One region of the Rahnella sp. ChDrAdgB13 genome, then DNA from elsewhere that is predicted to be linked to it. Evidence: predicted binding sites of a transcription regulator. Region 1 holds the regulator's gene; each other region holds the start of a gene.
What was found. Region 1 encodes PhoB, which activates phosphate uptake and scavenging genes when phosphate is short. Its sites were predicted from a motif close to CTGTCATAAAACTGNCNNAT; they were not measured.
Positions count from the first base shown of each region.

Region 1 (5,577 bases):
AAAGCCTGCTATCGGCTGATAACAGACTTCACGTAAATTGCTGAAATTAAGGTTTTACGGTGACCGGGGAGTCTGACCCCTGAGGAACAATCAATTTTGGTGCCAGCGTGAACATAAACCGCGTGCCGACGCCGACTTCGCTGAGGACTTCGAGTTTCGAATTATGGTGGCTGAGCGCATGTTTTACGATGGCGAGCCCCAGTCCGCTGCCGCCGGTCTGGCGTGAGCGCGCCTTATCCACACGGTAAAAACGTTCGGTCAGACGCGGTAAGTGCTGCGGCGCAATGCCCGGCCCGTTGTCACTTATCTGAAACTGCGCGCCATGTTGAATTTGCTGCCAGCTGACTTCAATCCGCGTGCCCGGCGGGGTGTGATTCACGGCGTTATACACCAGATTCGACACTGCACTGCGCAGCTGATCTTCATTGCCAAAGACTTTCAGCTTTTCGTTTACCCGAAACACCACTTCATGTTTCCCGCCGCTTAACGTCTGCACTTCCCGCTCAAGCATGCTGAGCATCACCGGAATATCGACCTTCTCGTGCATATCGATATTGGCGGATGCTTCGATTTTCGACAGGGTCAGAAGTTGCTTCACCAGCCCGTCCATGCGCCTCGTCTGCTCCTGCATCGTATCCAGCGCTTTGGTGCGGAACGGCTCTTCCAGCTTGGCGTCTTCCATCATTTCCAGATACCCCTGCAACACAGTGAGCGGCGTGCGAAGTTCATGGCTGACGTTGGCAAAGAAGTTACGTCGCGCGCCTTCGAGCTGACGCATTTGCGTGACGTCACGCGCCACCATCAGAAGCTGCCCCTCGGAATACGGCATCACGCGAAACTCGACGTAATGTTCATTATTGAGTTGCAGATTCAGGGCACGGCTGAAGTCACGGGTCTGGATCCAGGTGCGGAATTCCGGATAACGCAGCAGGTTAAAAATATGCTGGCCGTTATCTTCCGGCCAGCGGAAACCAAGCAGATCCTGCGCCAGTCCGTTACACCAGAAGATATTGCCTTCTTCCGTCGCCAGAACCACCGCATCCGGCAGCGATTCGGCACCGCTGCGGAAACGTTTGATCAACTGACCTAATTCACGACGACGTCGCCGGTTGCGCATCTGCATCTGGTTCAGCCCGTAAAACAGCGGTTCCCAGCTCCAGCGCCCGTTCGGCGGGGTGATGCTGCGGTCAAGCCACAGCCAGTGAGAGAGTTTAAGCTGATTGTAATAATTCCAGCCCAGCGCCGCGACCAGCGACGCAAAGAGGAGCCAGCCGAAATGGCCGACGAAAATTCCGAGGATCAGGGCTGGCAGACAAAATAGAAAAAATTCGCCGGCCAGACGTTTCCATGACAAACGTTCTAACACACAGGTTCTCCGCTGTGGGGGACTCAATAACGCGTTGAGAAACGATATCCGGTACCACGAACAGTCTGGATCATTCTGTCATGTCCACTGGTTTCCAGCGCTTTACGCAAACGACGAATATGCACGTCTACCGTGCGATCTTCCACATAAACGTTAGTGCCCCACACGTTATTGAGCAACTGTTCTCTGCTGTAAACGCGTTCGGAATGGGTCATAAAGAAGTGTAACAACTTAAATTCGGTCGGCCCCATATCGAGCGCCTGCTCGTTGGCCATCACCCGGTGAGACGACGGATCCAGACTGAGCCCCTGCATGTCGATCACTTCTTCGACCGCCATTGGCGAAATCCGGCGCATCACCGCTTTAATACGGGCAACCAGTTCTTTTGGTGAAAACGGTTTAGTGATGTAATCATCGGCACCGACTTCCAGGCCGCGCACCCGATCTTCTTCTTCACCGCGAGCGGTCAGCATCATCACCGGAATTTCGCGGGTCAGCGCTTCACGTTTAAGGTGCTTAATAAACTGAATACCGGAACCGCCGGGTAGCATCCAGTCGAGCAGGATCAGTTCTGGGTAAGGTTCCACTAACTGACCAATCGCTGAATCAAAATCTTCAGCTTCTACTGCCTGATATCCATTCTGTTCCAGTACAAAACACACCATTTCACGGATTGGAGCTTCGTCTTCAACCACCAATATACGTCTAGCCATCGTAGGTCCTGCCAATAGGTTAGCGATCTTTTATTTGATTGCGGGCGCCATTATGCGTCAGTTTTGTGACAGATTTATGAATGAAAATGATGGTTCATTTAAGGCAAATATGACAGATAAATTCCCGCCATCCTGCTGAAATTGGTCTGATTTATCGGGGACAGGTTCCCCCGACGACGTTTATACTTTGCACCATTGTCGTCATACAGGGTTCACACGGGAGTCTCATGCGCCTGATCCACACCTCCGACTGGCACCTCGGCCAGTACTTTTTTACCAAAAGCCGCGCCGCTGAACATCAGGCATTTTTGCGCTGGCTGACCGGTCAGGTGCAGCAGCATCAGGTGGACGCCGTCATTGTCGCCGGGGACATCTTTGATACCGGTTCGCCGCCCAGTTACGCCCGCGAGTTGTACAACCGCTTCGTGGTGGAATTACAACAAACCGGCTGTCAGCTGGTGGTGCTGGCCGGGAATCACGATTCCGTCGCCACCCTCAATGAATCCCGCGAACTGCTTTCGTGCCTGAATACGCGGGTGATTGCCACCGTCGGTGAAGACCTCTCTGAACAGATTTTAGTGTTAAACCAGCGTGACGGGAAACCGGGCGCGGTGCTTTGTGCTATCCCGTTTTTACGTCCGCGCGATTTGCTCGCCAGTCAGGCCGGACAATCCGGCAGCGACAAACAGCTGGCATTACAGGAAGCCATCGCCGGACATTACGACACCCTGTGGCAGGCCGCGCAGGCCAAACGCGACGAACTGGGTATGCCGCTGCCGGTTATTGCTACCGGCCATCTGACCACCGTCGGCGTCAGCACGTCTGACTCCGTGCGCGACATCTATATAGGCACGCTCGACGCCTTCCCGGCCCAGGCATTTCCGCCGGTAGATTACGTGGCGCTCGGGCATATTCACCGCGCCCAGTGCGTCGCAAAAACCGAACATATCCGTTACAGCGGCTCGCCGATTGCCCTGAGTTTTGACGAACTGAGCAAAGCCAAAAGTGTGTACTTACTCGATTTCGACGGCGCAACGCTTAACGCCATCGACACGCTGGAAATCCCGGTTTTCCAGCCCATGCAGATCATCAAAGGTTCGCTGGCTGAAATCGAAAAACAGCTGGCGCAGTTTGCAGGCGGCGATATGCAAAAGCCGGTCTGGCTGGATATCGAAGTCGCCACGCAGGATTATCTCAGTGATATCCAGCGGCGTATTCAGACGCTGACCGCAGATTTGCCGGTGGAAGTCGTTCTGCTGCGCCGCAGTAAAGAACAGCGCATCAGCAGCATCGAACAACAGGAAAAAGAAACGCTCAGCGAACTGAGTGTCAGCGAAGTGTTCGAGCGGCGGCTGGCGCAGGAAACCGCCCCCGACGAACCGCGTCAGGCAAGGATGCGCACGCTGTTCGAACAGGTTGTCAGTCAGGTTACCAGCGGCGAGTCCGCAGAGGATGCCGCACAATGAAAATTCTCAGTCTGCGTTTAAAAAACCTGAATTCGCTGGAAGGCGAATGGAAAATTGATTTCACCGCTGAGCCGTTTGCCAGCAACGGTTTATTTGCCATCACCGGCCCGACCGGCGCGGGGAAAACCACCCTGCTCGACGCCATTTGTCTGGCGCTTTATCACCAGACACCGCGTCTGAACGTCACGCCGAGTCAGAATGAACTGATGACCCGCCACACCGCCGAATCGCTGGCGGAAGTCGAGTTTGAGGTCAAAGGCATTGGCTACCGCGCGTTCTGGAGCCAGCGCCGGGCCAAAAACTCGCCGGACGGCAATTTACAGGCGCCGAAAGTGGAACTGGCACTGCTGGCCGATGGAAAAATTCTGGCCGACAAAGTGCGCGATAAACTTGATGCCATCGCCGAGCTGACCGGGCTGGATTTTGGCCGTTTCACCAAATCAATGATGCTTTCACAAGGCCAGTTCGCCGCGTTCCTGAATGCCGATGCCAACGACCGCGCGGAATTGCTGGAAGAACTCACCGGCACCGAAATCTACGGGCGGCTTTCTGAGCGCGTGTTTGAACAACATAAAGAAGCCAAAAATCAGCTCGACGGTTTGTATCAGCGTATGGCAGGTATCGAGTTGCTCAGCGAAGAGCAGCGTCAGGCGTTTGAAACGGAACTTGCCGCGCTGAACGCGCAGGAAATTATCCTCAGCCAGCAGGCGCTTCAGCGCCAGCAGGATCTGAACTGGCTGCAACAATGGCAACAGGTGCAGCAAAAATATCAGCAATCTCAGCAGCAGCTGACGGCGGCAGAGCAGGAAAACCTCGCCGCAGCGCCGCAGTTGCAACAACTCGCGCGCAGTGAACCGGCTGAAAAGCTGCGTCCGCTGCTCAGCGACCGGTTGCGCTGTGAGAAAGAAACACAGGAGTTACAGCAGGCGCTCACGCAACTGGTTCAGCAACAGCAACAACAGGCCGCACAGATGACACCGCTGGCTTTGGCGCTGGAACAGGCGAAAACCGCTCGCCAGAAACAGGCCGGAGAGCAGCGCCAGCTACAGACGCTGATGGACGAAAAAGTTCTGCCGCTGGATAGCGAAATTGCCCGGTGGCACAAATCACTGACTGACACGCAGCAGGCCGTCAGTGAAGTACAGAAACAGGCCAGTGAGCATAACGCGACGCTGGCGAAAATCACCGAAGAACGGCAGAAACTGGAGGTACAGAGTCAGCAGCATCAGGCGAAACACACCACGCTGACCGCCGCGCTTGAGACTCAGCAACAGCGTCAGGTTGAACTGGAAAAACAGCAGCCGCTGACGGCGTTGCAGAAGCGGCAATCTGAACTGGCGCAACTGCGTCCGGTACGCCAGCAGCTGTTCTCACTCGCACAGATTTTCCCTCAGCTCGACTCACGTGTCCGTCAGCAGCATCAGGATTTTGCGCAGAATCAGACGGCAATCGCGGAAGAAGAAGAACGCCTTGGCAAAATCCGTCTGCAATGCCAGAAACAGCTCGAGCATCTGAATGATGTCAAAGCGCGGCTGAAAAGCGAGGAACTGATCGTCAGCCTGACGGCAGAACGCGCGAATCTGCAAAGCGGCCTACCCTGCCCGCTGTGCGGTTCCACCTCGCATCCGGCGATTGAAAGTTATCAGGAGATCAAACCGTCTGAAACGGCGCAGCGTGTTGAGAAAATGCAGCTGGAATTTGATGCAGCGAAAGCCAGCGGAATCGAACTGGCCGCGAAAATTAAAAGCCTGAAAGAACACCAATTGCGCCTGCAAACGCAGCTTGAGCACGACCAGCAGCAACTGAACGCGCATCTCGAAAACTGGAAGAAAATCAGCGCTCCGCATGGTCTGACGTTCACCCTGAATGATGCGGCGGACATTCAGCAATGGCTGGCGTCATGCGATCAGGAAGAACAGCAAACACAGGAAACCCTCCGCCAGCATGAACAGCTGGCCCGTGCGCTGCAACAGGCGAAAGACGCCCTCAGCGAAGCCGCCGGCGAACAACAAAAAGTCCAGCAGCAAAGTGC
Region 1 covers NZ_JAEMGT010000001.1:54,253-59,829, reverse strand. Annotated here, with positions in the region: gene phoR (phosphate regulon sensor histidine kinase PhoR) at 47-1,366, opposite strand; gene phoB (phosphate response regulator transcription factor PhoB) at 1,390-2,079, opposite strand; gene sbcD (exonuclease subunit SbcD) at 2,307-3,545, shown strand; gene sbcC (exonuclease subunit SbcC) at 3,542-5,577, shown strand, end outside.

Region 2 (5,577 bases), on a different contig from region 1:
ACGCGGGCTGTCGAAGAAACTGCCGTCAGGCCAGAAATGTACGCTGGTACCCGTAGTGCGTTTACCGCAGGTGCCGGTGACATGTAAATCTTCAACTTTGTCGCCGTTTTCAAACGCCATTTCATACACTTCGCCGCCGCGTTTTACCGCCACCTCGACACGTTTGGATAAGGCATTCACCACCGAAATCCCCACGCCGTGCAGGCCGCCGGAGAACTGGTAGTTTTTATTGGAAAATTTACCGCCTGCGTGCAGACGGCAGAAAATCAGCTCAACGGCAGGCACGCCTTCTTCCGGGTGGATATCTACCGGCATGCCGCGGCCATCATCAATGACTTCGAGAGACTGATCTTCGTGGAGGATCACTTCGATACGCTTTGCGTGACCGGCTAATGCCTCATCGACGCTGTTATCTATGACTTCCTGGCCGAGATGGTTTGGCCGGGTGGTATCGGTATACATGCCCGGACGGCGGCGCACCGGTTCAAGTCCGCTGAGGACCTCTATGGAATCCGCGTTATAAGTTGACTGGCTCATCGTTGATTATTCGTGGCTCATAGGTTTGTGGGCTAACGATACAGTATTTGGGCGGGCGGAAGCACTGGCAGAAAGCAGACGCGAAACATCCGGGGAAAACGTCACCCTGACGATGTTAGTCTGCCGTCAGCTCAAGAAAATCTACAATCGGCGAAAAATAGCGTTCAAAGCCGACAAATGCATGATTTCCTTCAGGTTCGACCGTCTGGCGACAAGCAGTGTAATACGCCACAGCCTGACGGTAATCGAGGATTTCATCGCCCGTTTGTTGCAGTAACCAGAGTAAATCCGGCGACTCCAGCGGTTCAATCTGCATGACTTTCAGATCGTAAACGTGGCGTGACTCTAACACATATTGCTGGCCGGTGTAGGGGTTCTCATTTTGCCCGAGGAAGTCGATCAGCAGTTCATACGGTTTCACGGCGGGGTTAACCACCACCGCGGGCACGGCGAAACATTGCGACAACCAGGTGGCGTAATACCCGCCCAGCGAGGAACCGACAATGCCCAGCTTTTTACCGGCATGACGGATCACTAAGTTTTCTAACTGCTCAGCCGCATCCACCGGATACGGCGGTAATTGCGGAATCACCATATCGATTTCAGGATGGTTCTTCGCCAGCCAGTTTTTGAGCGACGTGGCTTTGGCCGAGTTCGGTGAGCTGTTGAAACCGTGCAGGTAAAGTAAGGTATTCATTCGTACCCGTCCGACTCGGTGTCAGGATGAAACTCGCTGGTTTCCAGACGGAAAACCTGGGTTTCGACACGGCCATCAGGATACAAGTCGAGATAACGCCATCCCGGTGCGACGGTATCAATCGTGAAATTAGTGCAATGCGGTTTGAACTGAACGCAGGTAGACGGCGTGGCGTACAGACGACGTCCGTACCAGTCGAGATCCAGCTCCTGATGAATGTGGCCGCACAAAAGCGTGTTCACTTTCGGGTAATTGACCAGAACATTCGCCAGCATGTGCGCGTTACGCAGGCTGTGCTGATCGAGCCAGGTACAGCCAGAAGGCAGCGGATGGTGATGAAGCATCAGCAGGGTAAAGCGATCGGGATACGCATTCAGGCAACGTTCCATCCATTCCAGCTGATACTCGCTCAACTCTCCGTGCGGCACGCCGAAAACCTGCGTATCGAGCAGGATTATCTGCCAGTCGTCACCGAGGAGGACATGTTTGGAGGGGCTGATCCCGGCTTCCTGCAAGGCATTCACCATTGCAGGCTGGAAATCATGGTTACCGGGCAACCAGACACAGGGTGCCGCCAGTTCGCTGATACCACGGGCAAACTGATGGTAGGCTTCCACCGACTGATCCTGAGCCAGATCACCGGTTGCCGCGATGATATCGACTTCGCGCTGCTGTGCTTTTATAGCGTCCAGCACCGCGCGATAGCTGTTAAACGTATTCACGCCCAGCAATGTCTCATCTTCACCGGCAAAAAGATGGGTATCTGTAATCTGTAGAATTCTGACTTTGGCCCCATTCACCAAAGGCAGTTTAAACAGGCTTTCCAAATCGTTTCCTTTGTTGTTGAAGTCTGTCTAACACACCGGAATTGCCATCGCTCCGTGCGCAAGGCAATAACGCAGCCAGTCCGCCAGGAACTGGTTAATTTGATGCTTTTCATCACGCTGATGCAACTTTTTATTAGGGTAATCATAGCGTGCTTTGAAGCGAAAGATCTGCTGACTCGCACACACTTCGGCCACCATGGCGTCGTGATACAGGCGAACCGTCAGTGAAGGCAGGCTCCAGTAACTGACGGCCGGTGCGGTCTGTTTGATTTCCACCAGCGACGTATAGCGCGTCGATTCGAGGATCGTCAGGCAATATGTGGCGCTACTCACCTGATATGTCACTGTTTCACCGGGCTCATCGGTGCGCGGCATCAAACGGCGCAATTGTGCGAAATTGGTTTCGCACAATCTCATCATTTCAGGGAAATCAGGGGTATAGCGCTTAATCATTCGTTGGCCCACTCTTTTCTCAGGGATTCATGGTGTAGCTGCAGCCATTGCAGGGCAATCACTGACGCCGCATTATCTATCGCTCCCTCTTCCACCCAGCGGTAAGCCTGTTCGCGGCTGACCACATGCACCCGGATGTCTTCATTCTCTGCTTCCAGACCGTGAATTCCTTCTGCCGTTGTCGCATCAACTTCGCCGACCATAATAGAAAGACGCTCGCTGGTTCCGCCCGGGCTGGCCAGGTAATTCAGAGCCGGTTTACAGCGTTTTACCACAATGTTCGCTTCTTCAAGTGCTTCACGGCGGGCGACGTCTTCGACTGTCTCGCCCTCTTCAATGATACCGGCGACCATCTCCAGAAGCCATGGGGTATCACTGGAATCAATACATGGGATGCGGATCTGTTCAATCAGCACGACTTCATCGCGCTGCGGATCATAAGGCAGCAGCACCGCTGCATGGCCCCTTTCGAAAACTTCACGCACAACTTCGCCGCTCATTTCCCCATTAAACAGCCGGTGACGAAACCGATATGCAATAATAGAAAAAAAACCTTTATATCGCGTCTCACGTGCAATAATTTCTACATCATCTTTACCGAAACTAACCGGTGAACTTTTGAATGCACACATGGATTGTTTTCCTCTTCCCTCATAAAGGCAATTTATCGTCCTTTGAGGTCAGTTTGATGAAAATGCGTTAATAATAATCAAGGTTGTTTGTGATAGATTTAGGCACATCCAGCGGGGAAGGCACGTTAAGCCAACCTCCCCGCTAGCCTGACTCTGCTAGAATCCGCGTCTATTGGTTTATTTGACTGCGCCACCATACATAACAACATTGCTGCACAACAAGGAATGCAAATGAAGAAACTGCTCCCCCTTCTCATCGGACTCAGCCTGGGCGGCTTCAGTACGATAAGCCAGGCCGAAAACCTGATGCAGGTCTATCAGCAAGCCAGGACGAGTAACCCGGACCTGCGCAAATCCGCTGCTGACCGGGATGCTGCATTCGAAAAAATCAACGAAAGCCGCAGTCCTTTATTACCGCAACTCGGTTTGGGTGCGGATTATGGTTATACCAATGGCTACCGCGATGCGAATGGCGTTAATAGTGATGTTGGCAGCGCCAGCCTGCAATTAACGCAGACCCTTTTTGATATGTCAAAATGGCGCGCACTGACCTTGCAGGAAAAAACTGCCGGTATTCAGGATGTGTCTTACCAGACTGACCAGCAATCTTTAATCCTGAATTCTGCGACGGCTTATTTCAACGTATTGAGTGCGATCGATTCACTCTCTTATACCGAAGCGCAGAAACAGGCTATTTATCGTCAGCTGGATCAAACCACGCAGCGTTTTAATGTTGGCCTGGTGGCTATCACTGACGTGCAAAACGCCCGTTCACAATACGACACCGTATTGGCTAACGAAGTGACTGCCCGCAATAACCTGGATAACGCACTGGAATCTCTGCGTCAGGTGACCGGCATGTACTATCCGCAACTCTCTTCCCTGAACGTGGATAACTTCAACACCACGCGTCCGCAGCCGGTAGCCACCCTGTTGAAAGAAGCAGAAAGCCGCAACCTGAGCTTGCTGTCTGCACGTCTGTCACAGGATCTGGCTCGTGAGCAAATCCGTTATGCGGAAACCGGCCACATGCCTACGGTTGATCTGACCGCATCTACCGGTATCAGCAATACCAAATACCACGGCGACAAAACTGGCGGTTCTTCCAGCTACCAGGATGCCGATGCAGGGCAGAACAAAATTGGTCTGAGCTTCTCTCTGCCACTGTACAGCGGCGGTTCTGTAACCTCTCAGGTCAAACAAGCTCAGTACAATTTTGTTGGCGCCAGCGAACAACTGGAAAGCGCGCACCGCAGCGTTGTTCAGACCGTACGTTCTTCCTTCAACAACATCTCTGCCTCTATCAGCAGCATCAACGCCTATAAACAAGCCGTTGTTTCTGCTCAGAGTTCTTTAGATGCGATGGAAGCCGGCTATCAGGTGGGGACACGTACTATCGTTGATGTGCTGGATGCGACCACCACGCTGTATAACGCCAAACAACAGCTTTCCAGCGCCCGTTACACGTATCTGATCAACCAGCTGAACATCAAGTCAGCACTGGGTACGCTGAACGAAAGCGATCTGCTGGCACTGAACGGTGCTCTGGGTAAACCTGTGCCAACGGCACCGGATCAGGTTGCACCTGAAACCCCGCAGCAGGACGCCACGGCGGACGGTTATGGCAACAGCACGGCGGCTGCACCGCGTACTGAAAAAGCCAGCGCAACCACCCAAACGCGTACGACGAAGAAAAGCGGCAACCCTTTCCAGAACTAAATCTGGCAGGTTTCTTTTTTCATCGTAAAGACCAGGGCAGCCTGAAAAGGCTGCTTTTTTTTGCCTGTATCACGTCGCTCTGTAAAGTCTCGTAACAATTGCCTGTCGCTGCTTTAACATTAACCAACTTTCCCCTATTCTTAGGCCCTACTGGGAAAGGGCAAAAAAGCCCTACACATGGGATAAGAACGATGAAACGGACACAACACGTTAACCTGGCTACCTTCCGTAAATCATGGCGTAGCTCTCGGATCACACCTGTCGCACTGGCGGTAAGCGCCGTCTTTATGTTGTCTGCCTGTGAGAAAACCGATGAAACGGTTTCCTTGTATCAGAATGCTGACGACTGTACGAAAGCCAATCCGTCCGGCAGCACGCAGTGCGTCGATGCCTACAACGCAGCCAAAACAGAAGCGGCAAAAACGGCACCTAAATACGCCAGCCGTGAAGACTGTATTGCTGAGTTCGGCGAAGGCCAGTGTACTCAGGCTCCCGCGCAGGCTGGTGTCGCTTCAGCCGAAGGCCAGAGCAGTGGCAGCATGTGGATGCCTTTGATGGCAGGTTACATGATGGGCCGGATGATGAGCGGCGGCGCTTACGCGCAGCAGCCTCTTTTCAGCTCTAAAAACCCGGCCAGCCCGGCAAACGGCAAATTCGTCGATGCCACCGGCAAAAACTATGGCCCGGCAACCGCAGGTGGCCGCACCATGAA
Region 2 covers NZ_JAEMGT010000034.1:7,532-13,108, forward strand. Annotated here, with positions in the region: gene parE (DNA topoisomerase IV subunit B) at 1-537, opposite strand, end outside; gene yqiA (esterase YqiA) at 653-1,234, opposite strand; gene cpdA (3',5'-cyclic-AMP phosphodiesterase) at 1,231-2,061, opposite strand; gene J8X26_RS11755 (DUF1249 family protein) at 2,089-2,514, opposite strand; gene nudF (ADP-ribose diphosphatase) at 2,511-3,146, opposite strand; gene tolC (outer membrane channel protein TolC) at 3,378-4,865, shown strand; gene J8X26_RS11770 (DUF1190 family protein) at 5,057-5,577, shown strand, end outside.
Region 2: nudF (ADP-ribose diphosphatase) is a predicted target of PhoB. The motif match lies at 3,190-3,209, and genes of this name have one in related genera.

Region 3 (5,577 bases), on a different contig from region 1:
TCGTATAACCAGCGGCCCGCTTTGGCCGATTCTATTAACATTCCGATAGTGAAATCAGGAGTGTCAACCACATGTTTTTTAAATGGATTCCATGAAAAAATTACATCTGGGTAATAGGTTTCAATTTTAAACTCGCCTCTTTCAACGTTGAATTCTGAAAAGTAATCCTCCATCAACTCTTCAACATCATCCTGATCAAGCTTTACATCAAACTGAATGTTTGAGTCTGCTGTGTAAGTGTCATACTTTTTTTTCTTAAAAAGATAAACTCCACTTTTTCGAGTCACTAGTGCGATTATGCGTTGTTCAATGTTGTCAGTTACCATATTTTATCATTGCCTCTGGCTATGATGTTATAGTCGCGTATCGACCGGTAAAGGATTTGGGAAATATCAGAGAGAATAATAAGTTCACCGATTAATGGTATGGTTCGACCTACAAATGTTCCAATTTTAGCTACCATCCTCCTTTGTACAGTCCAGGGGGTATAGCCTCCAATCCAGGTAGGGAGTTGTATACCAAAAGGGAACTTTACTTGATTGAACACTTCTCTTACTTTTTTCGAAGCGCGAGACGTACCTTCAATCGCAGTTCGGGGTTTCCCTCTCGTTGTCTGGTTATTCATTCCACTGTATAACGCGACGACAGCACCAAAATCTGCGATACCCAAGCCAAATTGATCTACCGTGTTCTCACAAAAAATCATAAACAGGAGTTCACCCGCAGTCAGGTTGGACTTCCCTGCATAGAAGTAGGTTCCTTTTAGCTCTTCAACCGTATCCATACTTTCTCTTAATGGCGTGTTTATGAATCCTTGTATATTACGCGGGCCGAAATTCAGCAATATAGAGGAAGTGGACTCTGTCGTTAAAAAGCCTGTTTGTTGATCTGGGTTATATATTATGTGTTATTTTGCAGGGTTTTAAAAATATAATGGATGAGCCGTTAACTATTTCACTAATCAGTCTGGCTTAAATGAAGGGAGAGCTTTTTAAGACGAGTAATTTAAATAATGAAGTTGAAATTATGCCTTTCCGGCAGGGATGACTGGAAATGCCCTTTATTATTGATCCGGATAATGAATTCTACTTATTGAATTTTAGCCGGAATATAGAATAAAGGGCTAAGGTATTATCAAATCCCGCTAAACCAGTTATAACCCTGGTCTTCCCAGTAACCGCCCGGATTAGTATTGGTGACGAAAATCGCGCCGATATGTTTGGCGTTTTTGAAACCTAGCTTCGTAGGCATTCTCAGCCGCAGCGGGTATCCGAAATCCGGAGGCAGTGGTTTGCCGCCAAAATCCAGTGCCAGAATGGTTTGCGGATGCAGCGCGGTGGCCATATCGATGCTTGAGTAATAGCGATCATCGCATTTAAACCCGACATATTTAGCCGTCAGATCGGCTCCGACGTGTTGAAGAAATGTTTTGAGCGGCACGCCTTTCCACTGCCCGATAGCGCTCCAGCCTTCAATGCAAATCAGCCGGGTGATCTGGCTTTCCTGCGGCAGGCGCTGAAGTTGTTCCAGCGTCCACGAGGCTTTCTTTTGCACAAGTCCGGACACTTCCAGCCGGTAGTTCGGGATGTCGATTTCCGGCACATTGTATTCGGGGTAATACGCGTTGAAGCGAAACGGTGTTGTAATCTGGTCGGCGCGGTAAGTTTGCGCCAGTTTCTGCCCGCCAAATAACCAGCCCTGAACGCGATCATTCCAGCGCGACATCGCCCACAGCACTTTGTCGACTTCGTCGCCGTCCTGCAAATTACAGCCGGTCAGCATGGAAACGGCACCGAGCGTTAATCCTGAGCGCAGCAGTAGACGGCGCTGGATATTCACCAGCTGCTTGCGCTGATCGGGCTCCAGAATGATTTTTGGCCGTTGCGATTTTTCACTCATCGGCACTTTCCTCTTTATTCATTACCTTGCCGCCGGTAATCATCGCCACAAATGTTTTCGGCACCAGCAGCACCATCAGGACATGAATGACCACAAACAGCATCACGCCACTCATCGCAAAAAAGTGTACATATCGGGCAATATCAAACCCGCCGAACAGCCATACCAGCCCGCTGAACTGCACCGGTTTCCAGATGGATAAGCCGGAAAGCACCAGCAATACGCCGAGCAGCAAAACGCCGCTGTACATCAGTTTTTGCACGGCGTTGTACTGGCCGAGTTTATGGGGCAGATGGAAGGTCAGGGCACGAACGGTATCGCGCCAGACGCTGCGGGCTGAAAACGGGAAAAAGTCCCGTTTAAAATGGCCGCTGAAAACGCCCCACAGCAGATAAAAGAGAGCGTTAGCCGCCAGCAGCCACATCACGGCGAGATGCCAGGCGATGTTGCCGCCCAGCCAGCCGCCGAGTGTGGTGTTTTGCGGAAACGTAAAGGTAAACAGGGGATCCGCGTTATAAATCCCCCAGCCGCTCATCACCATACCAATCATTGCCAGAAGATTAATCCAGTGGCTGATACGCACCGGCCAGGAATGGATCCTGCGTTTTCGAACTGAAGAGGGCTGAGGTTTCACGGTAAATCTCCTGTTAAACAGCCTGATTACATCGGTGGCGCGACGCCGTCTTTACCGGCGGCGATGCCACGGGCAACCAGCGCACCTTTGTCATCTTTCATGGCGAACAGCACGATTTTAGTGCCCGGTTTCAGCAGGCTGCGGTCGCCCGGTGCCAGCAGAACCACAGGAACGTCGTCAGGAACAACAACTGTTTTCTCAGCATCGTGATACTTCACGGTCAGCGTGCGGCCATTGCTGTTGACCAGTTTGCCAACGGTACCGTTGGTCATGGTATTGATTTTCCCGTCAGCAGATTCAAACGGGTTGAAGCCTTCACCGCTGCCGCGCAGGCTTGGTGCGAAGACGTGGACTTCCAGCGCTTTCAGCGTGCCGTTAGCCTGCGGAACTGCGGCGGTACCGATGAAACTGTCGGGTTTGATATCACTGATCTGGCCTTTGGTAACGGCGTTGATCTTGGTCTGGTCAGTCAGCTTCACATCGAGCTTTTCACCCTGACGTGTGGTGATTTGCACCGATGAGTCATTAACTGAATCAATGGTTCCGCGCGTCGGTTTAATCACGTTATCGGCCGCAAAGGCGGATGTCATTCCGCTGCACATCAGCAGGGAACCCAGTAATAAACCGGCAAGGCGTGTAGGTGTGTTCATGATTAACTCTCCATTTTCTAGCGTTATTTCATTCTGTTAGATGAATCACTGAACCGGCCAGTGATGAATAACTTCATTAAGAGTGGACGATAAACCGGGATTGGTTGATGACAAGTTGATGACAAAATTGTCATCAAAGGTGTCTGATGAAACTGATAAACTTCCTCTGAATCATTCTTTGGGAGAATGATCTTGCGGCGCCGAGGGCCTGAATGCGGATACTGGTGATAGAAGATGATGTCAGCACAGGCGACTACCTGAAAAAAGGGCTGACGGAGGCGGGTTACAGCGTGGATCTGGCGCGCAACGGCGCAGACGGTCTGTTTCTGGCGCTGGAAGAGGGTTATGACACCGTGATCCTCGACGTCATGCTGCCCGGCCTTGATGGCTGGCAGGTGATGGAAGTGCTGCGTAAAAAAAGTGACGTGCCGGTGCTGTTTCTGACGGCGCGTGACGAAGTGCAGGATCGCATTCACGGGCTGGAACTCGGCGCGGATGATTATCTGATTAAACCGTTTTCATTTACCGAGCTGGTGCTGCGGATCCGCACCTTACTGCGCCGCCCGACGGCACGCGAGCCGGACACGTTTTCAGTCGCCGATCTGAATCTCGATGTGCTGCGCCGCCGCGTCACCCGACAGGATCAGACCATCGCGCTGACCAATAAAGAGTTTATGTTGCTGGAGCTGCTGATGCGCCGGGAAGGCGAAGTGCTGTCGCGCACCATGATCGCCTCGCAGGTCTGGGACATGAATTTTGACAGTGATACCAACGTTGTGGATGTGGCGATTAAGCGCCTGCGCGCCAAGGTGGATCGCGCCTTTGAGGTGAAACTGATCCATACCGTGCGTGGCATTGGCTACGTTTGTGAAGTGCGCAATGACTAACGTGATGAAAGAAACTGCCCGTCCGTCCGCCTCAAAACGAGCGATGTCGCTGACCTTGCGGGCGACATTACTGTTTGCGCTGATTGCCTCGCTGGTGGTCAGCGCTGTCGGTTTTTATCTCTATTATTCGATGGATAAAGAGCTGGTGCGCCGTGCGGATTATCAGGTCAGCGGGCGCGTGCAGTATTTCCGCCATCTGCTGGCGAATGAATTTCCGTTATCACAGCTGAGCCGTAATCCCGGTTTGTTTGAAAATATGCTCGGCAACGAGCGCGATATTCTGACTTTTCGTCTCGAAGGCGAGCCGCCACTGATTAACGTTAATCCCTCGCAGCTGATCTTACCGCCGGTTGCGCCCGTGCCCGACGGCCAGCCGCTCACCCTGGAGACCGTGCATCACCTGATGGCACCGGACGGAACGCCGGTGCGCTTTGCCCGTGCAAGTGTGCAGATTGAGGATGGCAGAACGGTAGAAATTACCGGCGCGCATTTCATGACGGAAGAATCGCGTCTGCTGGAGACATTTCGCTGGGAAATCATTGGCGCCGTGCTGTTCGCCTATTTGCTGATTGCCGCACTCGGTTATGTTGTGATCCGCAGAGGCTTAAAACCTTTACGCAACATGGCACAGGAGGCGACGCAAATTCATCCGTCCAGCCTCTCGACCCGGCTAAGCACGGAGAATGCGCCGCAGGAATTGCAGCAACTTATCTATTCTTTCAACGACATGCTGGAAAGGCTTTCGGAGGGCTATCAGCGCCTGACCCAGTTTTCAGCCGATCTGGCGCATGAGATCCGCACGCCGGTGGGCGCCCTGATGGGGCATTGCCAGGTGGCGTTGTACCAGCCGCGCACGGTGGAAGAGTATGAAACGCTGCTGGCAAACAATATGGAAGAGCTGGAACGTATTTCCCGCATGGTGGAAAACATCCTTTTTCTTGCCCGCGCCACCGACGCGCGGTCTGTTTTAACCATCACCGGTATTGATGTTTCCTCTGAAATTACCCGTATTCAGGAATATTTTGAAGGGCTGGCGGAAGAGCGTGAAATGGAGTTGTACGGCGAAGGGCAGGGGATTTTGTACGCGGACGCTATCTTGTTTCAGCGCGCGATCAGCAATCTTGTCGCCAACGCCGTGCGTTACGGTCATGACGGCAGCACCATCACGATCAGCGCACAACCGCAGGGTAAAGGCATGGAGATTCATGTGACCAGCCAGGGCAATCCGATCCCGCCGGAAAAACTGGGCAAACTCTTTGACCGTTTCTACCGGGCCGATGCATCACGCAGTGAAGGCGGCAGCTCCAGCGGTCTCGGTTTATCGATAGTTCAGGCGATTATGGCGCTGCATCAGGGAAGCGTTCGGGTAACGAGTTCGCCGCAGGGCGAAACCCGGTTCACGCTGTCATTTCCGGGGCCATTATCCGATCCGGATCACAGGCTTTCTTAATAATTCTTCAACAGCTCGGAAAAATTTCAGAAAATCTTAAAGAAAATTCATTTTTTA
Region 3 covers NZ_JAEMGT010000021.1:39,097-44,673, reverse strand. Annotated here, with positions in the region: gene J8X26_RS07255 (DUF1493 family protein) at 1-326, opposite strand, end outside; gene J8X26_RS07250 (STM2901 family protein) at 320-784, opposite strand; gene J8X26_RS07245 (molybdopterin-dependent oxidoreductase) at 1,135-1,899, opposite strand; gene J8X26_RS07240 (cytochrome b/b6 domain-containing protein) at 1,892-2,533, opposite strand; gene J8X26_RS07235 (hypothetical protein) at 2,560-3,183, opposite strand; gene J8X26_RS07230 (heavy metal response regulator transcription factor) at 3,396-4,070, shown strand; gene J8X26_RS07225 (heavy metal sensor histidine kinase) at 4,063-5,520, shown strand.
Region 3: J8X26_RS07230 (heavy metal response regulator transcription factor) is a predicted target of PhoB. The motif match lies at 3,289-3,308, and genes of this name have one in related genera.

Region 4 (5,577 bases), on a different contig from region 1:
CGGGATTTGCAGCAGCGCCAGCGCCAGTACGCCCGCCCAGCCAGAGAAGTGCCCCATTTTCGCCACCATGATGGTGTAAACGAACAGGCCAACCACAATGGAAGGAGCAGAAAGCAGAATGTCGTTGATGAAGCGAATGAATTCCGCCAGCCAGGATTTACGGCCATATTCTGCCAGATAAATCCCCGCCATCACGCCCAGCGGCGTACCGATAACCGTCGCCCATAGAATCAGCAGTCCGCTGCCCGCAATGGCGTTCGCCAGACCACCGCCAGCCGTATTTGGCGGCGGGGTGTTTTGGGTAAACAGCGCCAGAGACATGCCGTCTACGCCTTTCACGACGGTCGTGAACAGGATCCAGACCAGCCAGAACAGGCCAAAAAGCATGGTCAGCATGGAAATCATCAGCGCCAGACGGTTCTTCTGACGGCGCCATGCCTGACGTTTGCGACGTGATTCCAGTAAGGCTGCGTTACTTTGCATTTCGAGTGTCGTCATCTTAACGGCCCTCTTTCTTAGCCAGACGCAGAATCATGACTTTCGACAGCGCCAGAACAATAAAGGTGATAACAAACAGGATAAGGCCCAGCTCCATCAGCGCGGACGTATGCAGACCTGCTTCAGCTTCGGCGAATTCGTTCGCCAGCGCCGAGGTAATACTGTTGCCGGGCGCGTAAAGCGAAATGCTGTCGAGCTGGTAGGTGTTACCGATAATGAAGGTCACCGCCATAGTTTCGCCGAGCGCACGGCCAAGACCAAGCATGACACCGCCGATGACACCATTTTTGGTGAACGGCAGCACGATGCGCCAGATCACTTCCCAGGTCGTACAACCAATTCCGTAGGCCGATTCTTTCATCATGACCGGCGTTTGCTCGAACACGTCACGCATGACGGAGGCAATGTACGGAATGATCATGATGGCCAGAATGACACCTGCCGCCAAGATGCCGATACCAAATCCCGGGCCGGCGAAAAGCGCGCCAACAATCGGAATACCGGAAAGCACATCACCGACCGGTGTCTGGAAATACTGGGCAAACAGCGGAGCGAAAACGAATAAACCCCACATGCCGTAAACAATGCTAGGGATCGCCGCCAGCAGTTCGATAGCAATACCCAGCGGACGTTTCATCCAGTTAGGTGCCAGCTCAGTGAGGAATAATGCGATACCAAAACTGACGGGAACGGCAATCAGTAAGGCGATAATCGAGGTCACGACGGTACCGTAAATAGGCACCAGTGCGCCGAACTGCTGATTCGGGGCATCCCATGTTTTCGTCCACAGGAAGGATAATCCGAATTTTTCAATGCTAGGCAGCGAAGCAATAAACAGCGAGACGATGATTCCGCCCAGCATTAATAACACGATCAGCGCAGCCAGTTTGACCAGCGCGCCGAAAAGGATGTCACCGTTTTTGCTTGGTGCTTTGATAGCCGGCTTGTATTCAGCCATACCACTCTCTTTTAATTAAGATTTAATTCCCTCCCCGGCCGGAGAGGGAATGAAGCAGAAGACTTGTACTCTATATCAGACGAGACGTCAGATCCTAGTAAAGTGCTTTGCCGCTGCTATCTTTGATATTTGCTTTCCAGGCTGCACGAACCTGCTCAACGACTGAAGGTGGAAGCGTTGCATAATCCAGGTCAGTCGTCAGTTTATTGCCGTTTTTGTAAGCCCAGTCGAAGAACTTCAGAACTTCAGCACCTTTGGTCGCATCCTGCTGATCTTTGTAAATCAGGATGAAGGTGGTGGAGCTGATTGGCCACGCGTTGTCGCCTTTCTGGAAAGTCAGGTCCTGAGCGAAGGTTTTGCTCCAGTCAGCGCCTTTAGCTGCTGCACTGAAGGATTCTTCTGTCGGGCTGATCGCCTTGCCATCCGCATCAACCAGCTTGGTATAAGCCAGGTTGTTTTGTTTAGCGTAAGCATATTCTACGTATCCGATTGAGCCCGGCAGACGCTGTACAAATGCGGCTACGCCGTCGTTACCTTTGCCGCCCAGACCGGTAGGCCAGTTAACTGTTGAACCTGAACCGATTTTCTCTTTCCACTCGTTGTTCACTTTTGCCAGATAGCTGGTGAACACGAAAGAAGTACCGGAACCGTCAGCACGACGAACAACGGCGATATTGGTATCTGGCAGTTTCACGCCCGGGTTCAGCTTAGTGATCGCCGCGTCGTTCCACTTTTTGATTTTGCCCAGGTAGATATCACCCAGCGTTGCGCCGTCCAGCGTCAGCTGACCTGATTTGATGCCCGGGATATTCACTGCCAGTACCACGCCACCGATCACGGTAGGGAACTGGAACAGGCCGTTTTTGTTCAGATCTTCTTCTTTCATCGGAGCATCAGATGCGCCGAAATCAACGGTCTTGGCGATAATTTGTTTCACGCCGCCGGAAGAGCCGATGCCCTGATAGTTAACCTGAGTACCGGTTGCTTTCTGGTATGCATCCGCCCACTTAGCGTAGACAGGTGCAGGGAAGGTGCCGCCAGCGCCAGTCAGATTACTAGCAGCGAAAGCAGACATTGCTGTGAGGGAGAAAGTCGCTGCTACAATACCGGCGACGGTGTTACGCATCAATTTCATGTTCCACTCCTAGTGGTTTTTTTTTGTTCGACCCAGGTCGAGATTTATAAAGTGTTTGGCACAGGAGGAAAATAGGACAGTTTGGTGACAGTAAAATGTACGTTATATGACAGTTTTATGACACTGGTCACAATTTAGGCGAGATGGGCAAACTGAAGCGGACCGATCAAATAAAAACCGGCCCAAAGGCCGGTGGCAGCGGAAAGAGATGCGGACTTAACGCCCTTTCTTTTTACGTCCTGGCTGTGCAAAACGTTTACGGGAAGCTGAATTTCCGTCGGGTTTCTCGGTATTTTTCGGTTTTGTGACAACCGGTTTTTTGGCCTGAGCAGGTTTAGACTGCGTTTTTTTGGCCGGCTTTTCTTCAGAAGTTGAGTTTTCAGTCAGTCTGAATAATTCGACCAGCTCATCGTCCGTCAAATCACGCCATTCCCCCAAAGGCAAGCCTTTCAGGTTGATGTTCATAATCCGCACACGCTCAAGCTTGGTGACTTCAAAGCCAAAATGCTTACACATACGGCGGATCTGGCGGTTAAGCCCCTGAACCAGCGTGATACGAAATACAAAGGGCGCTTCTTTCTTCACTTTGCACTTTTTGGTCACCGTTCCCAGCATCGGCACACCCGCGCCCAGGCCGGTAATAAACTCATCCGTCACCGGTTTGTTGACCGTTACGACATATTCTTTTTCGTGGTCGTTGCCCGCACGCAGGATTTTATTGACCAGATCACCGTGGTTGGTCAGTAAAATCAGGCCCTGAGAATCTTTATCCAGACGCCCGATAGGGAAAACGCGCTTGCTGTGGTTAACGAAATCACTGATGTTGTCCTGCTCACCGTCTTCCATCGTGGTGATGATCCCCACGGGCTTATTAAGCGCGATAAGCACTAAATCTTCTTCATCACGCGGTTCAATCAGCTGGCCGTTAACTTTCACCACATCACCGGCAAATACTTGTGCGCCCACGGAGGCGCGTCTGCCATTGATAAAAACGTTTCCCTGTTCAATGTAACGATCGGCATCACGGCGTGAGCAGATCCCGCTCTCGCTAATGTATTTGTTGAGACGAATGGAGGGGTTGGACAGCATTCAGCAAATCACCTTCGTAAAAAGGCGGACTATACCTTATCCGTGGCGGCTAACGAAGCCTGAGAGAGGAGAATCGTGACCACGCCTTAGCCTTTTAGAAATAAAAAAGCGCCCGAGATGGGCGCTTAGCAGGCAGTTTCAAAGCCAGCGTGGCTTATTCTACTGTGACCGATTTGGCCAGATTACGTGGCTGGTCTACGTCAGTGCCTTTAATCAGCGCGACATAGTAAGACAGAAGCTGTAACGGGACCGTGTAGAAGATCGGTGCGACGATTTCTTCGACATGCGGTAACTGAATGATTTTCATACCGTCGCTGTCGGTGAAACCGGCATCCTGATCGGCGAAGACATACAGCAGACCACCGCGTGCGCGCACTTCTTCGATATTCGACTTCAGTTTTTCCAGAAGTTCGTTATTAGGCGCAACCACAATCACCGGCATATCCGCGTCAATCAGCGCCAGCGGGCCGTGTTTCAGCTCGCCTGCCGCATACGCTTCCGCATGAATATAGGAAATCTCTTTCAGCTTCAGCGCACCTTCCATCGCGATCGGATATTGATCGCCACGGCCGAGGAACAGCGCATGATGTTTGTCAGAGAAGCCTTCCGCCAGCGATTCGATGGTTTTATCCAGCGACAACATCTGTTCGATACGCGCAGGCAGCGCCTGTAACGCGTGAACAATGTCATGCTCAACCTGCGGTGCCATGCCTTTCAGACGACCCATACGTGCCACCAGCATCAGCAGAACGGTCAGCTGCGTGGTAAACGCTTTCGTCGACGCCACGCCGATTTCCGTGCCCGCTTTGGTCATCAGCGCCAGATCGGATTCACGCACCAGCGAAGAACCGGCTACGTTACACACGGCCAGAGAACCGAGATAACCCAGCTCTTTGGACAGGCGCAGTGCAGCCAGCGTGTCGGCGGTTTCACCGGACTGAGACAGGGTGATGATCAGGCTGCCAGGACGAACGGCAGATTTGCGATAACGGAATTCCGACGCAATCTCGACATCACACGGCATACCGGCCAGTGATTCGAACCAGTAACGCGCCACCATACCGGAGTTGTATGACGTGCCGCAGGCAATGATCTGAACATGCTGAACGCGGGAGAGGATTTCATCCGCCTTTTCGCCCAGTTCGCTCAGATTCACTTCACCGTGGCTGAAACGTCCTTCCAGCGTGTTTTTAATCGCCAGCGGCTGTTCGTAAATCTCTTTTTGCATGTAGTGGCGGTAAGCGCCTTTGTCACCGGCGTCGTACTGCACTTTGGATTCGATTTCGGCACGTTCTACAGCATGACCATTTTTGTCATAGACACTGACGGAGCGGCGCTTAACTTCAGCCACATCACCTTCTTCCAGGAACAGGAAGCGGCGGGTCACAGGCAACAGCGCCAGCTGATCGGAGGCAATGAAGTTTTCACCTACGCCACGGCCAATCACCAGCGGGCTGCCGGAACGGGCTGCGACCAGAACGGACGGATCACGTCGGTCCATCACCACAGTGCCATAAGCGCCGCGCAGCTGAGGGATCACGCGCTGAACGACTTCCAGCAGTGTGCCGCCCTGAAGTTGTTCCCAATGCACCAGATGCGCAATCACTTCGGTATCCGTTTCGGAATCAAAACGGTAACCACGTTCAATCAGTAATTCACGCAAAGGTTCGTGGTTTTCGATAATGCCGTTGTGCACTACCGCAATGTAATCAGACACATGCGGGTGTGCGTTCGCTTCAGAAGGTTCACCGTGCGTTGCCCAGCGGGTATGTGCAATACCGGTACCGCCGTGCAAAGGATGTTGATCCAGAGCCTCAGCCAGCATCTGGACTTTTCCCAGACGACGCAGGCGCCCCATTTTCCCGTCGGTATCAATGACAGCCAGACCGGCTGAGTC
Region 4 covers NZ_JAEMGT010000005.1:27,147-32,723, forward strand. Annotated here, with positions in the region: gene pstA (phosphate ABC transporter permease PstA) at 1-498, opposite strand, end outside; gene pstC (phosphate ABC transporter permease PstC) at 500-1,456, opposite strand; gene pstS (phosphate ABC transporter substrate-binding protein PstS) at 1,551-2,591, opposite strand; gene rluF (23S rRNA pseudouridine(2604) synthase RluF) at 2,808-3,680, opposite strand; gene glmS (glutamine--fructose-6-phosphate transaminase (isomerizing)) at 3,835-5,577, opposite strand, start outside.
Region 4: pstS (phosphate ABC transporter substrate-binding protein PstS) is a predicted target of PhoB. The motif match lies at 2,696-2,715, and genes of this name have one in related genera.